3 regions of the Citrobacter sp. Marseille-Q6884 genome follow, and region 3 is predicted to be linked to each of the others. Evidence: predicted binding sites of a transcription regulator. Region 3 holds the regulator's gene; each other region holds the start of a gene.

Region 1 (7,010 bases), 230 kb from region 3:
CCATGCAGCTTGGCATCATGTATATGCTGAGTTTCCGTGCCTATCTCTACCTGACAGTCTCAGAACTGCTGTTATTTACCGTCCTGACTCCGCTCTACATTACGCTGATTTATGACCTGATGAGCCGACGCCGTTTACGCTGGAGCTACGCTTTCAGCGCACTGCTGGCGGTGATTGGCGCAGGGATTATTCGTTACGATCAGGTGACCAGCCATTTTTGGACCGGTCTGCTGCTGGTGCAGCTTTCCAACCTTAGCTTTGCTATCGGCATGGTGGGGTACAAACGCCTGATGGAAACGCGCCCGATGCCGCAACACAACGCATTTGCCTGGTTCTATATGGGGGCGTTGCTGGTGGCGATTGTTGCCTGGTTCATGCTGGGGAACGCGCAAAAAATGCCGGAAACCACGCTACAGTGGAGTATCCTGGTGTTTCTTGGCGTGGCAGCATCCGGCATTGGTTACTTTATGTGGAACTACGGCGCGACACAGGTGGACGCGGGCACGCTGGGCATCATGAACAATATGCATGTGCCTGCGGGACTGTTGGTTAACCTGGCTATCTGGCATCAACAGCCTCACTGGCCAAGCTTCATCATTGGCGCGGCTGTGATAGTGGCCTCACTGTGGGTGCATCGAAAGTGGGTCGCTCCGCACTCCGCACAAATGGCAGGTGATCGCAGGCGTGGTTCCGCGCTGAGCGAATAAACGCTTCTGTGACCGACTGACGTTGCTCGCCGTCGCGCACGGCCGCGTACAATCGGCTCCATAATCCTTCTCCCAGGGTCTTGGTGACGACCAGACCCTGGCGCTCAAAACTCTCCACGACCCAATGCGGCAGGGCGGCAATACCCATTCTGGCGGCAACCATCTGAATCAATAGCAGCGTGTTATCTACGCTTTTCAACGACGGGCTAACGCCTGCAGGTTGCAGGAAATGTCGCCAGACATCCAGCCGACTGCGCTGTACCGGATAAATGAGCAGCGTTTCGCTGGCCAAATCTTCCGGCGTTATCTGCGTTTTGCTGGCCAGCGGATGATCGGGCGCCAGGACCAGGCGGACTTCAAAATCGAACATCGGCGAATAGTGCAGGCCGCTGCGCGGAAGAATGTCGGAGGTTAACACCAGATCCAACTCATCCTGCTGTAGAGCAGGCTGCGGATCGAACGTCACGCCGGATTTAAAATCCATCTCCACCTGTGGCCAATTGGCGCGGAAATTCTCCAGCGCGGGGGTCAGCCATTGAATGCAGCTATGGCATTCGATAGCAATGCGTAACCGGGTTTGCTGCGGTTCGTTGCATGCCTGAAGCGCACGGCCAATCTGCGGCAACACCTGATTGGCCAGCTGAAGCAGAATTTCGCCCTGCGGGGTAAAGCGCAAGGGTTGGCTTTTACGAACGAATAATCGAAAGCCGAGTCGCTGCTCCAGATCGCTGAACTGGTGAGAAAGGGCGGACTGCGTCTGGTGTAGCGTGGCAGCCGCCGCTGCCAGCGAACCACTATTCCGCAACGCTTGCAGCGTTTTCAGGTGTTTAATCTCGATCATGAAAGTCCTTCACTTCGGCATGAACAAATTGCGCTTGAGGAATATACAGTAACTGGCAAATATGGATGTGTAAACATCTGGACGTCCAAAACTCGTCATATTTCGACTTGCAGATGCGTTGGCTTCCTCGCTTACCCCAGTCACTTACGTCAGTAAGCTCCTGGGGATGCGCTGTGTCGCCGCCTTCCTGCAAGCCGAACTATTTAGAGTTTTTGCTTCAGATTCAATAAAATAGGAGAGGAAGAAAAATGACAATATTGAATCACACCCTCGGTTTCCCTCGCGTTGGCCTGCGTCGCGAGTTGAAAAAAGCGCAAGAAAGTTACTGGGCAGGTAATGCCTCCCGTGAAGAACTGCTGGCGACAGGTCGCGAGTTGCGTGCCCGTCACTGGGATCAGCAAAAGCAAGCGGGCATCGACCTGTTACCCGTGGGCGATTTCGCCTGGTACGACCATGTTCTGACCACCAGCCTGCTGTTGGGTAACGTTCCGGCTCGTCATCAGAACAACGATGGATCGGTAGATATCGACACTCTGTTCCGCATTGGGCGTGGCAGCGCACCGACCGGAGAGCCGGCGGCGGCGGCAGAAATGACCAAATGGTTTAACACCAACTATCACTATATGGTGCCGGAATTCACTAAAGGTCAGCAGTTCAAACTGACCTGGACGCAGCTGCTGGATGAAGTCGATGAAGCGCTGGCGCTGGGTCACAAGGTGAAACCGGTACTGCTGGGGCCAGTGACTTACCTGTGGCTGGGTAAAGTGAAAGGGGAGCAGTTTGACCGCCTGAGTCTGTTAAACGATATTCTGCCTGTTTATCAGCAGGTACTGACTGCGCTGGCGAAACGAGGCATTGAGTGGGTGCAGATTGATGAACCCGCGCTGGTGCTGGAACTGCCGCAGGAATGGCTGGACGCTTATCAACCGGCCTATGATGCACTCCAGGGGCAGGTGAAGCTGCTGCTGACGACCTACTTTGAAGGCGTCACGCCAAACCTGGACACCATTACCGCGCTGCCGGTGCAGGGCCTGCACGTTGACCTGGTTCACGGGAAAGATGATGTGGCTGAGTTGCATCAGCGTCTGCCAGCAAACTGGCTGCTTTCAGCCGGTCTGATCAACGGTCGTAACGTCTGGCGTGCCGATCTCACGGAGAAATATGCACAAATTAAGGACATTGTCGGTCTTCGTGATCTATGGGTTGCTTCTTCCTGCTCCCTGCTGCACAGCCCTATCGACCTGAGCGTAGAAACGCGTCTTGATGCTGAAGTGAAGAGCTGGTTTGCCTTCGCGCTGCAAAAATGTGGCGAATTGTCGCTGCTGCGTGATGCGCTGAACAGCGGTAATACCGCGACGCTCGTGGAGTGGAGTGCGCCGATTCAGGCTCGTCGTCATTCAACCCGTGTACACAATGCGGCGGTTGAAAAGCGTCTGGCGGCGATTACGGCGCAGGACAGCCAGCGTGCCAATGCTTATCCCGTTCGTGCAGAAGCTCAGCGTACACGCTTTAATCTGCCGGCATGGCCGACGACCACGATCGGTTCATTCCCACAAACCACCGAAATTCGCGGCCTGCGTCTGGACTTCAAAAAAGGTAATCTCGATGCCGGTAACTACCGCACTGGCATCGCGGAACATATCAAACAGGCGATTGTTGAACAGGAACGTCTGGGTCTGGATGTGCTGGTACACGGCGAAGCCGAGCGTAACGACATGGTGGAATATTTTGGCGAGCATCTGGACGGTTTCGTCTTTACCCAGAACGGTTGGGTACAGAGCTACGGTTCTCGCTGTGTGAAGCCACCGGTGGTTATTGGCGACGTCAGCCGCCCGGAAGCGATCACCGTTGAATGGGCGAAGTACGCGCAGTCGCTGACCGATAAACCGGTTAAAGGCATGCTGACCGGTCCGGTGACCATTCTCTGCTGGTCGTTCCCACGTGAAGATGTGACCCGCGAAACGATCGCAAAACAGATTGCGCTGGCGCTGCGTGATGAAGTCGCGGATCTGGAAGCCGCTGGCATTGGGATTATCCAGATCGATGAACCGGCACTGCGCGAAGGTCTGCCGCTGCGCCGCAGCGACTGGGCAGCATATCTGGAGTGGGGCGTGGAAGCCTTCCGTATTAACGCCGCGGTGGCGAAGGACGAAACCCAGATCCACACGCATATGTGTTACTGCGAGTTCAACGACATCATGGATTCGATAGCCGCGCTGGACGCGGACGTGATCACCATCGAAACCTCACGTTCTGACATGGAGCTACTGGAATCGTTCGAAGAGTTTGATTATCCAAACGAAATCGGACCGGGCGTGTATGACATTCACTCACCAAACGTCCCGAGCGTTGAGTGGATTGAAGCCCTGCTGAAGAAAGCCGAGCAACGCATTCCGGCAGAGCGTCTGTGGGTGAACCCGGACTGTGGCCTGAAAACACGCGGATGGCCGGAAACGCGTGCTGCGTTGGCGAACATGGTCAAAGCCGCGCAGAACCTGCGTCAGGCATAATTTTAGTCAGCCCGGTTAGCACCGGGCTTTTTATTGGTCGGCGGTTTCGTTTCACCCTACCTGCAGTGACTTTTTACTTCCATATTGCGCAAACCACTCCAGCATTCTCTGCCAGCCGTCTTGTGCAGATTCTTCGTGATAACTCGGGCGATAATCGGCGTTAAACGCATGCCCGGCGTCCGGATACACGACGATTTCCGCTTTGGCATTGGCGGCGCGTAATGCCTGACGCATCGTTTCGACAGTGTCCTGCGGGATACTGGTGTCTTGAGCACCGTACAACCCTAAAACCGGCGCGTTCAGATCGGTGGCGATATCGACCGGATGTTTGGGGGAGTTTAGCGTTTTGTCACCAACCAGTTTGCCGTACCACGCTACCGCCGCTTTGAGCTGTGGATTGTGCGCCGCGTACAGCCACGTGATGCGTCCACCCCAACAAAAACCGGTAATCATCAGTCGATGTGCATCACCGCCATTGCGCGAGGCCCAACTGGCAACATGGTCGAGATCGGCCAGCACCTGGGTGTCTGGTACTTTGGCCACCAGTCCGCTCAGCAGCGTCGGGATATCGGCAAAGTCGTTCGGGTCGCCCTCGCGAAAATAGAGTTCGGGGGCGATAGCCAGATATCCCTCAAGCGCCAGTCGACGGCAAACATCACGGATATGTTCATGAAGACCAAATATTTCCTGCACGACGATCACCACAGGCAACGGGCCATCGCTCTGTTTTGGCCGTGCGTGATAGGCGGGCATATCGTCGCCTTGTGAAGGAATTGATGTCACACCCGCAATAATCTCGTTATCCGGGGTGTGAACCGTGGTGGATGCGGGTGGTGATACAGCAGGTGCAAAGCCAGATTGTCGTGTTGTTGTCATGGTATTCTCCGTACCCTTAAATATTCAGCAAAACAGCGCATTGTTAACTATAGACACATGCAACGAACCACATTGCCCTAAACGGTCTATCTTTTGTGCAAGGCTTCGCGATAACGAATGATTAATGTGATGAGTGTCACTTTTTGACGGTAAGTTAATGCAATTGATTTACATCAAGGTGATGGGTGTCACGAAATTATGTTTATGCCTTCGGTAAAGTGTCTTTTTGCTTCTTCTGACAAAACCGATTCACAGAGGAGTTTTTATGTCTAAGTCTGATGTTTTTCATCTCGGCCTCACTAAGAACGATTTACAAGGGGCCCAGCTCGCTATCGTCCCTGGCGACCCGGAGCGTGTGGAAAAGATCGCCGCGCTGATGGATAAGCCGGTCAAGCTGGCATCTCATCGCGAGTTCACTACCTGGCGTGCTGAACTGGATGGTAAAGCCGTGATCGTGTGTTCTACCGGTATCGGCGGCCCGTCCACGTCTATTGCAGTAGAAGAGCTGGCTCAATTGGGCATTCGTACCTTCCTGCGTATCGGTACTACGGGTGCAATTCAGCCGCATATCAATGTTGGCGATGTACTGGTTACCACGGCGTCAGTGCGTCTGGACGGTGCAAGCCTGCATTTTGCACCCATGGAATTCCCGGCTGTTGCGGACTTCGAATGCACCACTGCGCTGGTTGAAGCCGCGAAATCTATCGGTGCGACCACCCACGTTGGCGTTACCGCCTCTTCAGATACGTTCTACCCAGGTCAGGAGCGTTACGACACCTTCTCTGGTCGCGTGGTGAGCCGTTTCAAAGGATCTATGGAAGAGTGGCAGTCTATGGGCGTGATGAACTATGAAATGGAATCCGCTACGCTGCTGACAATGTGCGCAAGCCAGGGCCTGCGTGCAGGCATGGTTGCAGGCGTTATCGTCAACCGCACTCAGCAAGAGATTCCGAACGCAGAGACAATGAAGCAAACGGAAAGCCATGCGGTGAAAATCGTCGTCGAAGCTGCACGCCGTTTACTGTAATCCAACCTAAATATAAAGGGCCTTTTGACAAAGGCCCTTTTGCTCTCTGCTATTGAATAATTAAGCGGTCATCTAACGCTGTGACGCTTCAAGCAACGCGCCTAGCGATAATCCCACTTCTTCAGATAACGGCATGAGTTCGTCGCTCACTGTTGCAAAAGCATCAAGAAAATGCCCTTTTTGGTGCAGGCTGACAATTTTCCCGGCACACTGGTGGAATTTAGCATGCAATACCCGAAAATGGTCGTACTCAGGATATTTGGCCAGCGATGCGCCTTCATTATATATCCATTTTCCGACCTGGCAAACGGCATCGCTTGAAACCTGAGAAACATCGAATTCGCTGCCTCGGTGTTCACGTAAAGCGGTTAACCATCTTTCACGCCAGGCAATATGGTAGGCAATGGCTTCTTCAAGGATGAGTCCGTTCAGGTTCTGTCTTTCTTTAGGAACACCTAATGGAATATCTTCACCCGCTATTCTTTTTTTGATCCATGAACCAAATTCCATAATATTCTCCGTAATCTCTCTATCCGTTGGTTGAGTATCCATGTCTAAAGACAAGATGATAAAATATGCTTATATTAGTTTTAATAATATTATTAATTTCTGTGAATAATAAAATTCTCAGATTATATTTTTATTTTGAATGTATTCTTGTAATTATTATGCGTAAACACACAAAGTGTAAATGCATAATACCTTCATGGCATACTACGGGCAACATTACTCAATTCTTTTTATTGCTCAGGTGTCTCAATTTTTATTTATATTTATAAAAACATGATGCAGATCCATTGGTTTTATTCTTCTATTGTTTGTGCCAATTGGTTAGAATGAAGAAATATGACAAATAATATTATTAATATATATTATTTGTGGTATCTCTGATTTTAGATCAAATTCGTCATGACCTTCATTTTTGCTCAGTACCTCGCAGGAATGTCTTTTAAACTGGACATTTATACAGCACAATTCTATTTTATGTGGAAAATAGGTTGAGGCAGGAGGTGAGGTGGATATCTCAGTCATTGTTTACGCGCTTATTG
Region 2 (7,010 bases), on a different contig from region 3:
AGGATTCAATGTTCTGGAAAAATTCGGCATGTTCCACCAGCATGGCATCGGTGTAGGCCTGATTATGCTGCAAGCGGCAAGCTTCAATGTCTTTTAACCATGCCTGGCACAGTCGTAATGCTTCACGACAGTTTTCAAACTCTTCCAGACGATTGACCGGAAGCGGCAGAGCGGCAAATGCGCGGCGTATCTGCTGTTGCAGCCCCAGCGTTTGATCGCGCGTCAGCCATTTAGTGTCGTCAGTACGGGCTGCGATGGCCGCCAGTTGCTCCTGCAACACACCCGCAGCCACCTCGCTCATTTCCTGACTCCACTGCTGCCAGCGCGCATTCAAGTGATGATGGAAACGCTGCGTTTCAGCCCATTCCGTACCGTGCAGGCGCACGACCTTATCCTCCGGGAGCACAAATTCAAGCTCCCCCCATACAAGGCCGCGTTTGCAATGTATAGCCAGTAACTGATTGAATGGAATAAGATACTCATGACGATCGCCGGAAACTTTAATACCGGCATTGAGAATAACGGCTCGATCGTAAGGGTGCTGAGCCAGACGTTTTCCAAGAGAAGTTGCTTTCAGTTCCATAGACTTAAGCGGATCCACACGAAGAGGTTTACTCTCAGTGTAACCGCCAGAGAAAACGTGCTCCAGCCTAAAAAAACGTTACAATTGCCGAATTCACAGAAAATCAGAGTTTATCGAGGGTTCATGCGCACTGTTCTGAATATTTTAAATTTTGTACTCGGGGGGTTCGCCACCACCTTAGCCTGGTTGCTGGCAACGCTGGTCAGTATCGTGCTTATTTTTACTCTGCCGCTGACACGCTCATGCTGGGAAATCACTCGCCTGTCTTTGTTTCCCTTCGGCAACGAAGCGATTCACGTGGATGAACTCAATCCGGCAGGTCAAAGCGTTCTGATGAACACCGGCGGAACATTGCTGAATATCTTTTGGCTGATTTTCTTCGGCTGGTGGCTGTGTCTGCTGCACATTGCCTCCGGCATCGCGCAATGCATTACGATTATCGGTATTCCCGTTGGCATTGCGAACTTTAAGATTGCCGCCATTGCGCTCTGGCCCGTCGGTCGTCGCGTGGTCTCTGTTGAAACTGCCCGCGCCGCACGTGAAGCCAATGCGCGCCGCCGCTTTCAATAATCAGGACTCATCGTCTTTATGTTAAGTCCTCTGCTTAAACGCTATACCTGGAACAGCACCTGGCTGTATTACGTACGGATTTTCATCGCGCTTTGCGGCACAACGGCACTGCCGTGGTGGCTGGGTGACGTAAAGCTGACTATCCCTCTCACGCTGGGCATGGTAGCTGCCGCACTGACCGACCTGGACGACCGGCTCGCCGGACGGCTGCGCAATTTGATCATCACGCTGATCTGTTTTTTTATTGCCTCCGCCTCCGTGGAACTCCTCTTCCCCTGGCCGTGGCTTTTCGCCCTTGGATTAACGCTCTCTACCAGCGGTTTTATTCTGCTTGGCGGGCTAGGCCAACGCTATGCGACAATTGCCTTCGGTGCGCTGCTGATAGCGATTTACACCATGCTGGGGACTTCGCTATACGATCAGTGGTATCAACAGCCGGTTCTGCTGCTTGCTGGCGCCATCTGGTACAACCTGCTGACGCTGACCGGGCATCTTCTGTTCCCGATCCGGCCTCTGCAAGATAATCTGGCCCGTAGCTACGAGCAATTGGCGCATTATCTGGAGCTGAAATCGCGTCTTTTTGATCCTGATATCGAAGATGAAAGCCAGGCGCCGCTTTATGATTTAGCGCTGGCCAACGGGCAGCTCATGGCGACGCTAAACCAAACTAAGGTGTCATTACTGACCCGTCTTCGCGGAGACCGTGGGCAACGTGGTACACGTCGCACCCTGCACTACTATTTTGTCGCTCAGGATATTCATGAACGGGCAAGTTCATCGCATATTCAGTACCAGACGCTACGCGACCATTTTCGTCACAGCGACGTGATGTTTCGCTTTCAGCGATTGATGTCAATGCAGGGACAAGCCTGTACGCAGCTGTCACGCTGTATATTATTGCGCACGCCTTACCAGCACGATCCGCACTTTGAACGCGCCTTCACACATCTTGATGCCGCCCTCGAACGCATGCGTGCAACCGGCGCACCGGCAGATCTCCTCAACACGTTAGGTTTCTTGCTTTCCAACCTACGTGCTATCGATGCGCAGCTGGCAACCATTGAGTCCGAACAGGCTCAGGTCATCTCGCGAAATGAGTCTGAAAACCAGCTTGCCGATGACAGTCCGCACGGGTTTAGTGATATATGGCTGCGTCTGAGCCGCAATTTTACGCCTGAGTCCGCCCTCTTTCGCCATGCGATCCGCATGTCGCTGGTGCTCTGCGTGGGTTACGCCATTATTCAGATCACGGGGATGAACCATGGGTACTGGATCCTGCTCACCAGTCTGTTTGTGTGTCAGCCTAACTACAACGCAACCCGACATCGTCTGGCGCTGAGGATTATCGGCACATTAGTGGGGATAGCCATTGGGTTGCCAATCCTGTGGTTCGTTCCCTCACTGGAAGGTCAGTTGATATTATTAGTGATTACCGGCGTGCTCTTTTTTGCCTTCCGCAACGTCCAGTATGCGCATGCCACGATGTTTATTACCCTGCTGGTCTTACTGTGCTTTAACCTGCTTGGCGAAGGTTTTGAGGTGGCTCTACCGCGCGTCATCGATACGCTGATCGGTTGTGCAATCGCCTGGGCCGCCGTCAGTTTTATCTGGCCTGACTGGCGTTTTCGTAACCTGCCGCGCGTCATTGAACGTGCAACGGATGCTAACTGTCGCTACCTCGACGCCATTCTCGAACAATATCATCAGGGACGAGATAACCGGCTGGCATACCGGATTGCCCGTCGCGACGCTCATAATCGTGATGCAGAACTGGCATCCGTGGTGTCGAATATGTCCAGTGAACCTGATGTGACGGCTCAAACGCGTGAAATCGCATTCCGTTTACTGTGCCTCAACCATACCTTTACCAGCTATATTTCGGCCCTGGGCGCCCACCGGGAGCAACTGACCAACCCGGAAGTTCTGGCATTGCTGGATGATGCCGTCTGCTATGTTGATGATGCGCTTCACCATCAACTCGCTGACGAGCAGCGCGTATATCAGGCTCTTGAGGGACTGAAAAAGCGAATTCAACATCTTGAACCGCGCCCGGACAGTAAAGAACCGCTGGTCGTACAGCAAGTTGGATTATTGATTGCATTGCTGCCAGAAATCAGACGGTTGCAGCAGCAAATCGCCGCGTCGCCGTCTAATAACCCGGTTCAGGCATAAGCGAACTCACCCATTCAACCAGCTCCTGGCGACGGACTGCCGGGAGCGCCGCTTCATGCACGCCGCTGATCGCCCCTTCGAGGGCAAAGAGTATTTTCACCGTCAGAGATGGATTACTTTGTCGAAGCTTCAGCCAGCACATCCTGGCACCCAGCACGCGCAACGTGCTTTCATCTTTAATACCGGCCTCATTCAGCAGAGACTCCAGGTGATACGTCATGTTCGGTAATTCGCGCAAGCGATGATGCGCAAAACGACTCTGCTTTTCTTTCACTGCCGCATCCAGCGAATACTGAGATAACGACAGCAACTGCGTCTGGTTTCGCCATAGCGCATCATTCACCTGGTAATAATTGAGTATGACCGGCCGCCCTCGCTTCATAAACGTCAGCCAGACAGGTGAATGCTTTACACAGTACTGTACGCTCTGCTCACAAGCCCGAAGGTATAGCTCACCGCTGGCGACCATTGCGAAGACCGTATCCCCAACCGTCAGACTGTAGCTGCCAAACAATGAGCGATAGTGAATGGTCCCCAACGATGCCAAATATTCTTGCGATTTATAGATCCTGTCATAGGAAAGTTTCTTCATAAAAATCCTTTTAAATCATAACGTAAAAGAATACTTCGTAATAACGGATCCGTTAATGACGAAAATAGGCAACTTAGTGTTGTGGGGCAAGATGAATTTTATTTTTCCCGTGACGGCGACTAAAAATTGCGAGACTGTTTCCGAAAATTAGGTTGATCTTTGTTGGTTGCAGGGTTACTGTATATCCATACAGTAACTCACAGGGCTGGATTGATTATGTACACTTCAGGCTACGCAAATCGCTCTTCGTCGTTCTCTTCCGCATCAAGCAATATTGCGCGCGTCTCTTCTGAGAACGCGACCGCCGGGCTTATTAGTGAAGTTGTCTATCGCGAGGACCAGCCCATGATGACGCAATTACTGCTTTTACCCTTGCTTCAGCAATTGGGTCAGCAATCACGTTGGCAACTCTGGCTCACGCCTCAGCAAAAATTGAGCCGTGAATGGGTTCAATCAGCGGGACTCCCATTGACGAAAGTGATGCAAATCCACCAGCTTTCTCCTTGTCATACGCTGGAGTCAATGGTGCGCGCACTGCGCACAGGCAACTACAGTGTCGTCATCGGCTGGCTGACAGAAGAATTAACGGAAGATGAGCATGCTGAACTGGTGAAAGCAGCAGATGAAGGTAACGCGATGGGATTTATAATGCGTCCTGTCCGTGCACAGGCTCCTGGCGGGAGACACCTTTCTGGTCTAAAAATTCACTCAAATTTGTATCATTGAGTAAAATTAGGATTTTTCCTGGAATTTTTTTTCATGTCTCAATTTGGCTTTGAGCTCTAACGTATTTTTAGTGTGAATGCCTGTCTGAAGCGGTTTTCCGCGTATTTGCAGCACAATAAATCATCCATAAATGTTAAATAGTGTGTATACAAGCCTTTTTTTTTCATATGCCTGACGGAGTTCACACTTGTAAGTTTTCAACTACGTTGTAGACTTTACATCGCCAGGGGTGCTCGGCATAAGCCGCAGATATCGGTAGAGTAACTATTGAACTGGTCCCCGGGTGAAGGATTTAACCGTGTTATCTCTCTGGAGATATTCATGGCGAATTTTGGATGATAACGAGGCGCAAAAAATGAAAAAGACAGCTATCGCAATTGCAGTGGCACTGGCTGGTTTCGCTACCGTGGCGCAGGCCGCTCCGAAAGATAACACCTGGTATGCTGGTGCCAAAATGGGCTGGTCTCAGTTCCATGATGTAGGCAACAACCAGATCAACAACACCGGTCCTACCCACGAAAGCCAACTGGGTGCTGGTGCGTTCGGTGGTTATCAGGTTAACCCGTATGTTGGTTTTGAAATGGGTTACGACTGGTTAGGTCGTATGCCATACAAAGGCTATGCTAACGGTGATGTATCTCAAAACGGCGCTTTCAAAGCTCAGGGCGTTCAGCTGACCGCTAAACTGGGTTACCCAATCACTGACGATCTGGACGTTTATACCCGTCTGGGTGGTATGGTTTGGCGTGCAGACGCTAAAAGCAGCAATGGCTTCAAAGACCACGACACTGGTGTATCCCCAGTATTCGCTGGTGGCGTAGAGTATGCAATTACTCCTGATATCGCTACCCGTCTGGAATACCAGTGGACCAACAACATCGGTGACGCGAACACCGTTGGTGGTCGTCCAGATAACGGCCTGCTGAGCGTAGGTGTTTCCTACCGTTTCGGCCAGCAGGAAGAAGCAGCTCCGGTAGTTGCTCCGGCTCCGGCTCCGGCTCCAGAAGTACAGACCAAACACTTCACTCTGAAGTCTGACGTTCTGTTCAACTTCAACAAAGCAACTCTGAAACCAGAAGGCCAGCAGGCTCTGGATCAGATGTACAGCCAGCTGAGCAACCTGGATCCGAAAGACGGTTCCGTAGTGGTTCTGGGCTTCACTGACCGCATCGGTTCTGACGCTTACAACCAGGGTCTGTCCGAGAAACGTGCTCAGTCCGTTGTTGATTACCTGATCTCTAAAGGTATTCCTTCTGACAAAATCTCCGCACGTGGTATGGGCGAATCCAACCCGGTTACCGGCAACACCTGTGACAACGTGAAAGCTCGCGCTGCACTGATCGACTGCCTGGCCCCGGATCGTCGCGTTGAGATCGAAGTTAAAGGCATCAAAGACGTTGTAACTCAGCCTCAGGCATAAGTTATCGTCTTATAAAAAAACCCCGCGCTGCGGGGTTTTTTTTCATCTGAATATTGATCTGAACAACGCGGTTTCTCAACATATTACCGCGACTGCTGCCCTATTCTTTTCCCAACAACGCCTGCAAATCTTGTTTCAACGTAGACATTTTGTTCGCGTATTTCTCTTTATGCTCTGCATCCTCAATCAACTGCACTATCGTTTCTGAGAGCGTTTTACCACGTCGCTGCGCAAGACCGGCTAAGCGCTGCCAGACGATAAACTCCAGATCGATTGATTTCTTACGCGTATGCTGATGCTCGGCATTAAAGTGCCGCTTACGCCGCGCCCGTATGGTTTGTTTCATACGATTAAGCAGCGCAGAGTTCATGTGTTTTTCAATCCAGGCATTAACCCGAACCGGTTCATTTTCGAGGGTTAGCAACAAATCAACGGCTTCTTCGGCAGCGCTGGCTTCCACGTAACGGGTGATCAATTCCCCCTCACGATGCTTCTTCACCAGATACTTCCATTTCCAGCCGCTTTCAAGGTTTTCAAGTTGTTGATATTTCATTGCGATCTCAATGTTACCGTGTAACTCTTATCAGAATATCAGCTTTTTGAGCATCTGAAGAAAAGAATATCCAGCCTGTGAACTGTCGCGCGCCATCGCATCCGTTTCGTGGTGCTTTCCGCGTGTGCAGTGCTGGCGGTTACGGTATAATCTCGTTTTTTACAACAGACTAAAAAACATCAACTTTGACCATTACGAAACTTGCATGGCGTGATCTGGTTCCTGATACCGACAGTTATCAGGAAATATTTGCACAGCCCCACGTCACTGACGAAACTGACACCTTACTCAGTGATACTCAACCACGTTTACAATTTGCGCTAGAGCAGCTTCTTCAGCACTGGACGACATCCTCGTTTATGCTGGTTAAAGCGCCGGAAGAGCTTGAGTATCT
Region 3 (7,010 bases):
ATGCGACTGACGCCAGCACTGGGCCAGCAAAAACTCTATGTTCTGGTCTTTACGACCGAGAAAGACCTCCAGCAGACCACGACCCTGCTTGATCCGGCGAAAGCCTATGCCAAAGGGGTGGGTAACTCTGTGCCGGATATCCCGGACCCGGTAGCCCGTCATACCACTGACGGCCTGCTGAAACTGAAAGTGAAAACCAGCACCTCCTCCAGCGTACTGGTCGGGCCGTTGTTTGGCTCCTCTGGTCCAGGACCGGTAACCGTCGGTAATACCGCAGCGCCTGCGGTGACCTATGCGGCTCCGGCGGCGGCCGTTGCCGCTCCGGCACCTGCCCCAGCGCCTGCGAAGAAAAGCGAGCCGATGCTGAATGACACCGAAAGCTACTTTAATAAAGCGATTAAGGATGCAGTCGCGAAAGGCGATGTCGATAAAGCGCTGAAGCTGCTTGATGAAGCCGAACGTCTGGGGTCCACATCTGCTCGTTCCACTTTTATCAGCAGTGTAAAAGGCAAGGGGTAACCGTTTCCCCGCAGTGCTGATTTGCAACAACTGGTGCGTCTCCTGGCGCACCTTTTTTTATCGTGCAATGCTATTTGTTACGCTTATGTTGCCTTACCGATCACTTAATCGTGTTTGCTCACCCCGTTATGCCTTTTCTGCGATACAATGCCCTCAGGTTATCAATCGGAGAGTAAGGCATGCCACACCCTGCGTTAACGCAACTGCGTGCGCTGCGTTATTTTGATGCGATCCCTGCGCTTGACCCTCAACTGCTTGACTGGCTGTTGCTGGAAGATTCCATGACCAAACGTTTTGAGCAGCAGGGAAAACAGGTCACCGTAACATTGATACGAGAAGGATTTGTTGGGCAAAATGAGGTGGCTGAAGAACTGACGCTGCTGCCGAAAGAATCCCGCTACTGGCTGCGTGAAATCCTGTTATGCGCGGATGGCGAACCCTGGCTTGCCGGGCGAACCGTGGTGCCTGAATCAACACTGTGCGGCCCTGAGCTGGCCTTGCAAAATCTGGGGAAAACCCCGCTCGGGCGCTACCTGTTTACATCATCGACATTGACCCGCGATTTTATTGAGATTGGTCGCGATGCAGCGCTGTGGGGGCGTCGTTCCCGCTTGCGTCTGAGCGGTAAGCCGCTGATGCTTACCGAGCTTTTTTTACCTGCATCGCCGTTGTATTGAGAGGAAATAAAGATGGAGTGGAGTCTGACGCAGAATAAGCTGCTGGCGTTTCACCGCTTGATGCGTACGGATAAGCCAATCGGCGCCTTACTGCTGCTCTGGCCGACGCTGTGGGCGCTATGGGTGGCGACCCCTGGCGTGCCACAATTGTGGATCCTGGCTGTATTTGTCGCTGGCGTCTGGTTAATGCGTGCCGCCGGCTGCGTGGTGAATGATTATGCCGATCGCAAATTTGACGGGCATGTCAAACGAACGGCGAACCGCCCGCTGCCCAGCGGTGCGGTCACGGAGAAAGAAGCCCGGACGTTGTTTGTCGTACTGGTGTTGCTGGCTTTCCTGCTGGTGCTGACGCTAAACACGATGACCATTTTGCTGTCGGTTGCTGCTCTGGCGCTGGCGTGGGTATACCCTTTCATGAAGCGCTACACGCATCTGCCGCAGGTGGTGCTGGGCGCGGCGTTTGGTTGGTCTATCCCGATGGCGTTCGCCGCCGTGAGCGAGTCAGTCCCGCTGAGCTGTTGGCTGATGTTCCTCGCCAACATTCTCTGGGCAGTGGCCTATGACACGCAGTATGCGATGGTAGACCGCGATGATGATCTGAAGATTGGTATTAAATCAACCGCGATTCTGTTCGGTCGGTACGACAAACTGATTATCGGTATTCTGCAGGTTGGCGTACTGGCGCTGATGGCGCTGATTGGCTGGCTGAACGGGCTGGGCTTCGGTTATTACTGGTCTCTGCTGGTGGCGGGCGCACTGTTTGTGTATCAGCAGAAATTGATTGTTGACCGTGAACGGGATGCCTGTTTTAAAGCATTTATGAACAATAACTATGTTGGTCTGGTTCTGTTTTTAGGACTGGCGATGAGCTACTGGCACCTTTGACGTAGTGCCCTCTGGCAACTCACCCTGACAAAAAAGCCGGTCTTTCGACCGGCTTTTTGATTACTCGCTCTGCGTTGCGCTCTCAATGGTTAAACGCACATCCGATGTCACCAGATCGGCCAGCATCTGATAGATCTTCATCGTTTCTGCTGGCTCCGCATCACCCGTATCGCTGATGTATCCCTCGTCGCGCAGGGTCAGCACCAGAGAACTGAACACCGCCTTATCGAAGAATTCCGGCGCGTTAATACCGTGCAGGACAGAAAGACGCTGAGCCACAGTGCGGCTCTCTTTCTCCAGCGTGCCACGGTTGATGGACGGGTTCGCACTCAGCAGCCAGAAGGTAATGGCGTAGCGCTGCAGCGTTTCGCGAGCACCAGCCGCCAGCAGTTGCAGCGTACGGGAGTGCGCTGGATTGATATGCAGCTCGTCGTTCTGCAGGGTGATCAGGCCCTGGCGCAGCATTTCATTCGCCAGTTCGTCAATTACCCCTGCAAGCTCATCACGCTCCCAGCGCAGGAACAGCTCTGCTTTCAGCATCGGGTACAGCGCTTCAATATGCTGCTGCAATGCAGCACGTGAAATACGACGGTGCTGCGTCACAATCGCCGCCATCAGTGAAGGCAGCACCAGCATGTGCGCAATATTGTTGCGGTAGTAAGTCATCAGTACCGCTTGTTCACGCGGCAGAATGATGATGTCACCGATGGTGTCTTTCTCGACCTCAAACTTGTTCATCTGCAAAGCGTGGTCGATCAATTCACTGGCGCTCTGTGCAGGAACAGTCGCATCCGCTGCGTAAGGTACGTTGCGCAGCAGGCTCAGGTAGCAATCGAGCTGTTCGGTTAATTGCTCGCGGGTCAGAGAACGCTGACGGGAAGCCAGCAGCGCGGTACAACACAGGTTCATGGCGTTGGCCGCGCCCGCGTTGTTAATACGCACCATCAGATCGGCAGCGATGTTGTTTACCGTCGGCGTCAGCCAGGCCGGGCGAATGGATTCGATCGGATCGATAGATTCGCGCCATTCCGGGACATGTTGATTCAGGTAAGTCATCAATGGCATCGGCTCGCCAAAGTTGACGTAGCCCTGACCCAGATTACGCAGCTTGCTTAAGCCACGCAGCATTTGCGGCAGGCTCTCTTTTTCTTTCGTCGCGCCACGCAGCTCTTTCGCGTACGTACCCACTTCCATCACGTGCTCGTAGCCAATGTAGATGGGCACCAGCGTGATTGGGCGTGTACCGCCGCGCAGCATCGCCTGAATGGTCATCGACAATGTGCCGGTTTTCGGGTCGAGCAGGCGACCGGTACGTGAACGTCCGCCTTCAACAAAGTACTCAACCGAGTAGCCGCGGCTGAACAACTCGCCCAGATATTCGCGGAAGACGGTGGAGTAGAGCTTATTGCCCTTGAAGGTACGGCGAATAAAGAACGCACCCAGACGACGGAAGATGGGACCCGCTGGCCAGAAGTTCAGGTTAATCCCTGCGGCGATGTGCGGCGGAACCAGCCCCTGGTGATACAACACATACGACAGCAGCATATAGTCCATATGGCTGCGGTGGCACGGTACGTAGACGATTTCATGGCCGTCATGCGCCAGCTGGCGAACACGTTCTGCATTGTGAACGTTAATGCCCTGATACAGTCGGTTCCAGGTGAAACCCAGAATACGGTCTGTCAGACGGATCATCTCATAGGAGAAGTTCGCGGCAATTTCTTCCATCAGCGCGATAGCATTTTGCTGCGCTTTATCGTGGGAGATTTTTTTACTGCGCGCTTCATCTTCTACCGCACGCGCGATCGCTTTTGAAGCCAACAGCTTATTAAACAGATCCTGACGGGCAGGAAGACGCGGACCCACAGCGGCTAAACGCTGGCGGGCAAAGTGCATACGCGCCACACGCGCCAGTTTCTGCGCAATAATTTTATCCGTGCCGTGCTCGTCTGCCATGCGGCGCAAGGAGACTGAAGGGGAGAAGCGGACAAAACTGTCGCGACCCAGCCAGGAGACAGCAAAGAATTTTTGGACGCCGTTTAACATGCGCAGTGGCGGATTCACCTCGCCTTTCTCGCGTCCGGGAGCGCGGCCAAACATCACCGATACCGGCACCATCTGCACATCCAGATCAGGATTGCTGCGATGAAGGTCGAGATAGTTGTGGAACAGCTTGATGGACTCTTCTTTTGGCGTGTAATAGGTGAAGACACGCGGGCCGCCGTGGATGAACACGTAGCGCGGCAACAGAGTCCCGTCGATTTCCAACGGTTCCAGGGGATCAGGAAGATCATGCGCCAGGCATTGGGCGCGTAGCGTGAGCAAGTCCGCTTTTGAGTTGTACGGTAAGACGTACATAATGGGACGAGAGGTGTCGAGCCCCAATTCCGGAGCGGGATCCGCCGGAATAGACTTGCTTTTTACCAGTACGCTTAATGGTAAATTCAGTAATTTGTAGTAAATTCTTGGCCAGCCGGACATAAACGATGTAAAGCCTCTGGTTAATAATGCAAATGCGCTGCAAGGATATCAGAAAGTTTAGTGAATTTCTGGTGTATCCCGTCATACTTCGCGCTGCGTTGTATCCACCCTGAAATAAAAAGGCAAACGGTACAACGACATTGACGCTAATAATGTAAAAAGGTTCTTTTGATGGCTAATAATACCACTGGATTCACTCGAATTATCAAAGCAGCGGGCTATTCCTGGAAAGGTTTTCGCGCCGCCTGGATCAATGAAGCCGCGTTTCGCCAGGAAAGCGTTGCCGTCCTGCTGGGCGTTGCAATCGCCTGCTGGCTGGATGTTGACGCCATTACCCGCGTGCTGCTGATTGGTTCGGTGATGCTGGTGATGATCGTTGAAATTCTGAATAGCGCTATCGAAGCGGTGGTTGACCGTATTGGCTCTGAATACCATGAGCTTTCTGGTCGGGCGAAAGATATGGGGTCGGCAGCGGTGCTGCTGTCTATTTTTGTCGCCCTGATCACCTGGGGCATCCTGTTGTGGTCACATTTTCGATAAGGATTCCAAAACTTCACAAATCTCCTGTTTTTTGTGCAGTTTGCGGTTCCAAAATCACCTTTAGCTGTATATACTCACAGCATAACTGTATATACACCCAGGGGGCGGAATGAAAGCGTTAACGGCCAGGCAGCAAGAGGTGTTTGATCTCATTCGGGATCACATCAGCCAGACAGGTATGCCACCGACGCGTGCGGAGATCGCGCAGCGTTTGGGGTTCCGTTCCCCAAATGCGGCTGAAGAACATCTTAAAGCGCTGGCGCGTAAAGGTGTGTTGGAAATCGTTTCTGGTGCATCGCGTGGTATTCGCCTGCTGCAGGAAGAAGAAGAGGGATTACCGCTTGTCGGTCGTGTTGCGGCGGGTGAACCGCTTCTGGCACAGCAGCACATCGAAGGCCATTACCAGGTTGATCCTTCACTGTTCAAACCGAACGCCGATTTTCTGCTGCGCGTCAGTGGGATGTCGATGAAAGATATCGGGATTATGGATGGCGATTTACTGGCTGTGCATAAAACCCAGGATGTGCGTAATGGCCAGGTGGTTGTCGCGCGTATTGACGATGAAGTGACGGTTAAGCGGCTGAAAAAGCAAGGCAATAAAGTTGAATTACTGCCTGAAAATAGCGAGTTCAAACCTATCGTCGTTGACCTGCGCGAGCAAAGCTTCACCATTGAAGGGCTGGCGGTTGGCGTTATTCGTAACGGTGAATGGTTGTAATTTTCTGCAGGCCGGATCGGGCGTTTACGCCGCTATCCGGCAACATGCCCGATGACGCGACGCTTATCGGGCCTGTGAAACATGAAAAACGCCGGGATAGGGCATTTACGCCGTCATCTGGCAATCTCACGTCTTTTTTCTAACTCCTTCTCAGGCTTTCCCGCATGCCTTTCTTTACCTCTTCCGACAAAGCTCTCTGGCGCCTCGCCTTACCGATGATTTTCTCCAACATCACCGTTCCCCTGCTGGGGCTGGTGGACACTGCGGTGATTGGTCATCTGGAGAGTTCTGTCTATCTTGGCGGTGTCGCCGTCGGTGCGACTGCGACCAGTTTTCTCTTTATGCTGCTGCTCTTTTTACGCATGAGTACCACCGGGCTAACCGCCCAGGCGTTCGGCGCGAAAAATCCGCAGGCGCTGGCGCGAGCATTGGTACAACCGCTCATTTTGGCGTTGGGCGCCGGGGCGGCGATCGCGCTGTTTCGTACGCCAATTATCGATCTGGCGCTGCACATCGTTGGTGGTAGCGAGGCCGTTCTGGAACAGGCTCGCCGCTTCCTGGAAATCCGTTGGCTCAGTGCGCCCGCCTCGCTGGCAAATCTGGTGCTACTCGGTTGGTTACTGGGCGTCCAGTACGCACGTGCGCCGGTTATCCTGCTGATTGTCGGTAATATTCTCAACATTGTACTCGATGTATGGCTGGTGATGGGTCTGCACATGAACGTCCAGGGCGCTGCGCTGGCGACGGTGATTGCCGAATATGCCACGTTGCTGATTGGCCTGCTGATGGTGCGTAAGGTACTCCACCTCCGTGGCGTCTCGCTGGCGATGTTGAAGCTTGCCTGGCGCGGCAACTTTCGCCGTCTGCTGGCGCTTAACCGCGACATCATGCTGCGCTCGTTGCTACTGCAACTCTGCTTTGGTGCCATCACGGTGCTGGGCGCGCGTCTTGGTGGCGAGATTATTGCGGTCAATGCCGTGCTGATGACACTGCTGACGTTCACCGCCTATGCGCTGGACGGGTTTGCCTATGCAGTGGAAGCACACTCCGGTCAGGCTTATGGCGCGCGAGATGGCAGTCAGTTACTGGATGTCTGGCGGGCGGCCTGTCGTCAGTCGGGGATTGTGGCAATACTGTTTTCGTTGATGTATGCCCTGTTCGGCGAACACATTATCGCGCTATTGACCTCA

Evidence for each region. The regulator LexA, encoded in region 3, represses DNA repair genes until DNA is damaged. The targets are predictions, from matches to a motif close to TNCTGTATGTACATACAGNA.
Region 1: a site for LexA is predicted at 1,580-1,599, ahead of metR (HTH-type transcriptional regulator MetR). Genes of this name have one in related genera too.
Region 2: a site for LexA is predicted at 4,093-4,112, ahead of sulA (SOS-induced cell division inhibitor SulA). Genes of this name have one in related genera too.

Annotation. Positions count from the first base shown of each region.
Region 1 is NZ_CAMDRE010000001.1:1,212,586-1,219,595, forward strand. Features, by position in the region: gene N7268_RS05805 (carboxylate/amino acid/amine transporter) at 1-707, shown strand, start outside; gene metR (HTH-type transcriptional regulator MetR) at 595-1,548, opposite strand; gene metE (5-methyltetrahydropteroyltriglutamate--homocysteine S-methyltransferase) at 1,797-4,058, shown strand; gene N7268_RS05820 (dienelactone hydrolase family protein) at 4,110-4,934, opposite strand; gene udp (uridine phosphorylase) at 5,200-5,961, shown strand; gene N7268_RS05830 (CZB domain-containing protein) at 6,034-6,471, opposite strand; gene rmuC (DNA recombination protein RmuC) at 6,977-7,010, shown strand, end outside.
Region 2 is NZ_CAMDRE010000002.1:586,484-593,493, reverse strand. Features, by position in the region: gene helD (DNA helicase IV) at 1-583, opposite strand, end outside; gene N7268_RS17785 (YccF domain-containing protein) at 707-1,153, shown strand; gene yccS (YccS family putative transporter) at 1,172-3,325, shown strand; gene N7268_RS17775 (TfoX/Sxy family DNA transformation protein) at 3,303-3,917, opposite strand; gene sulA (SOS-induced cell division inhibitor SulA) at 4,134-4,643, shown strand; gene ompA (porin OmpA) at 4,999-6,063, shown strand; gene matP (macrodomain Ter protein MatP) at 6,164-6,616, opposite strand; gene N7268_RS17755 (Lon protease family protein) at 6,802-7,010, shown strand, end outside.
Region 3 is NZ_CAMDRE010000001.1:1,440,490-1,447,499, forward strand. Features, by position in the region: gene malM (maltose operon protein MalM) at 1-519, shown strand, start outside; gene ubiC (chorismate lyase) at 699-1,196, shown strand; gene ubiA (4-hydroxybenzoate octaprenyltransferase) at 1,209-2,081, shown strand; gene plsB (glycerol-3-phosphate 1-O-acyltransferase PlsB) at 2,142-4,562, opposite strand; gene N7268_RS06855 (diacylglycerol kinase) at 4,734-5,102, shown strand; gene lexA (transcriptional repressor LexA) at 5,212-5,820, shown strand; gene dinF (MATE family efflux transporter DinF) at 5,985-7,010, shown strand, end outside.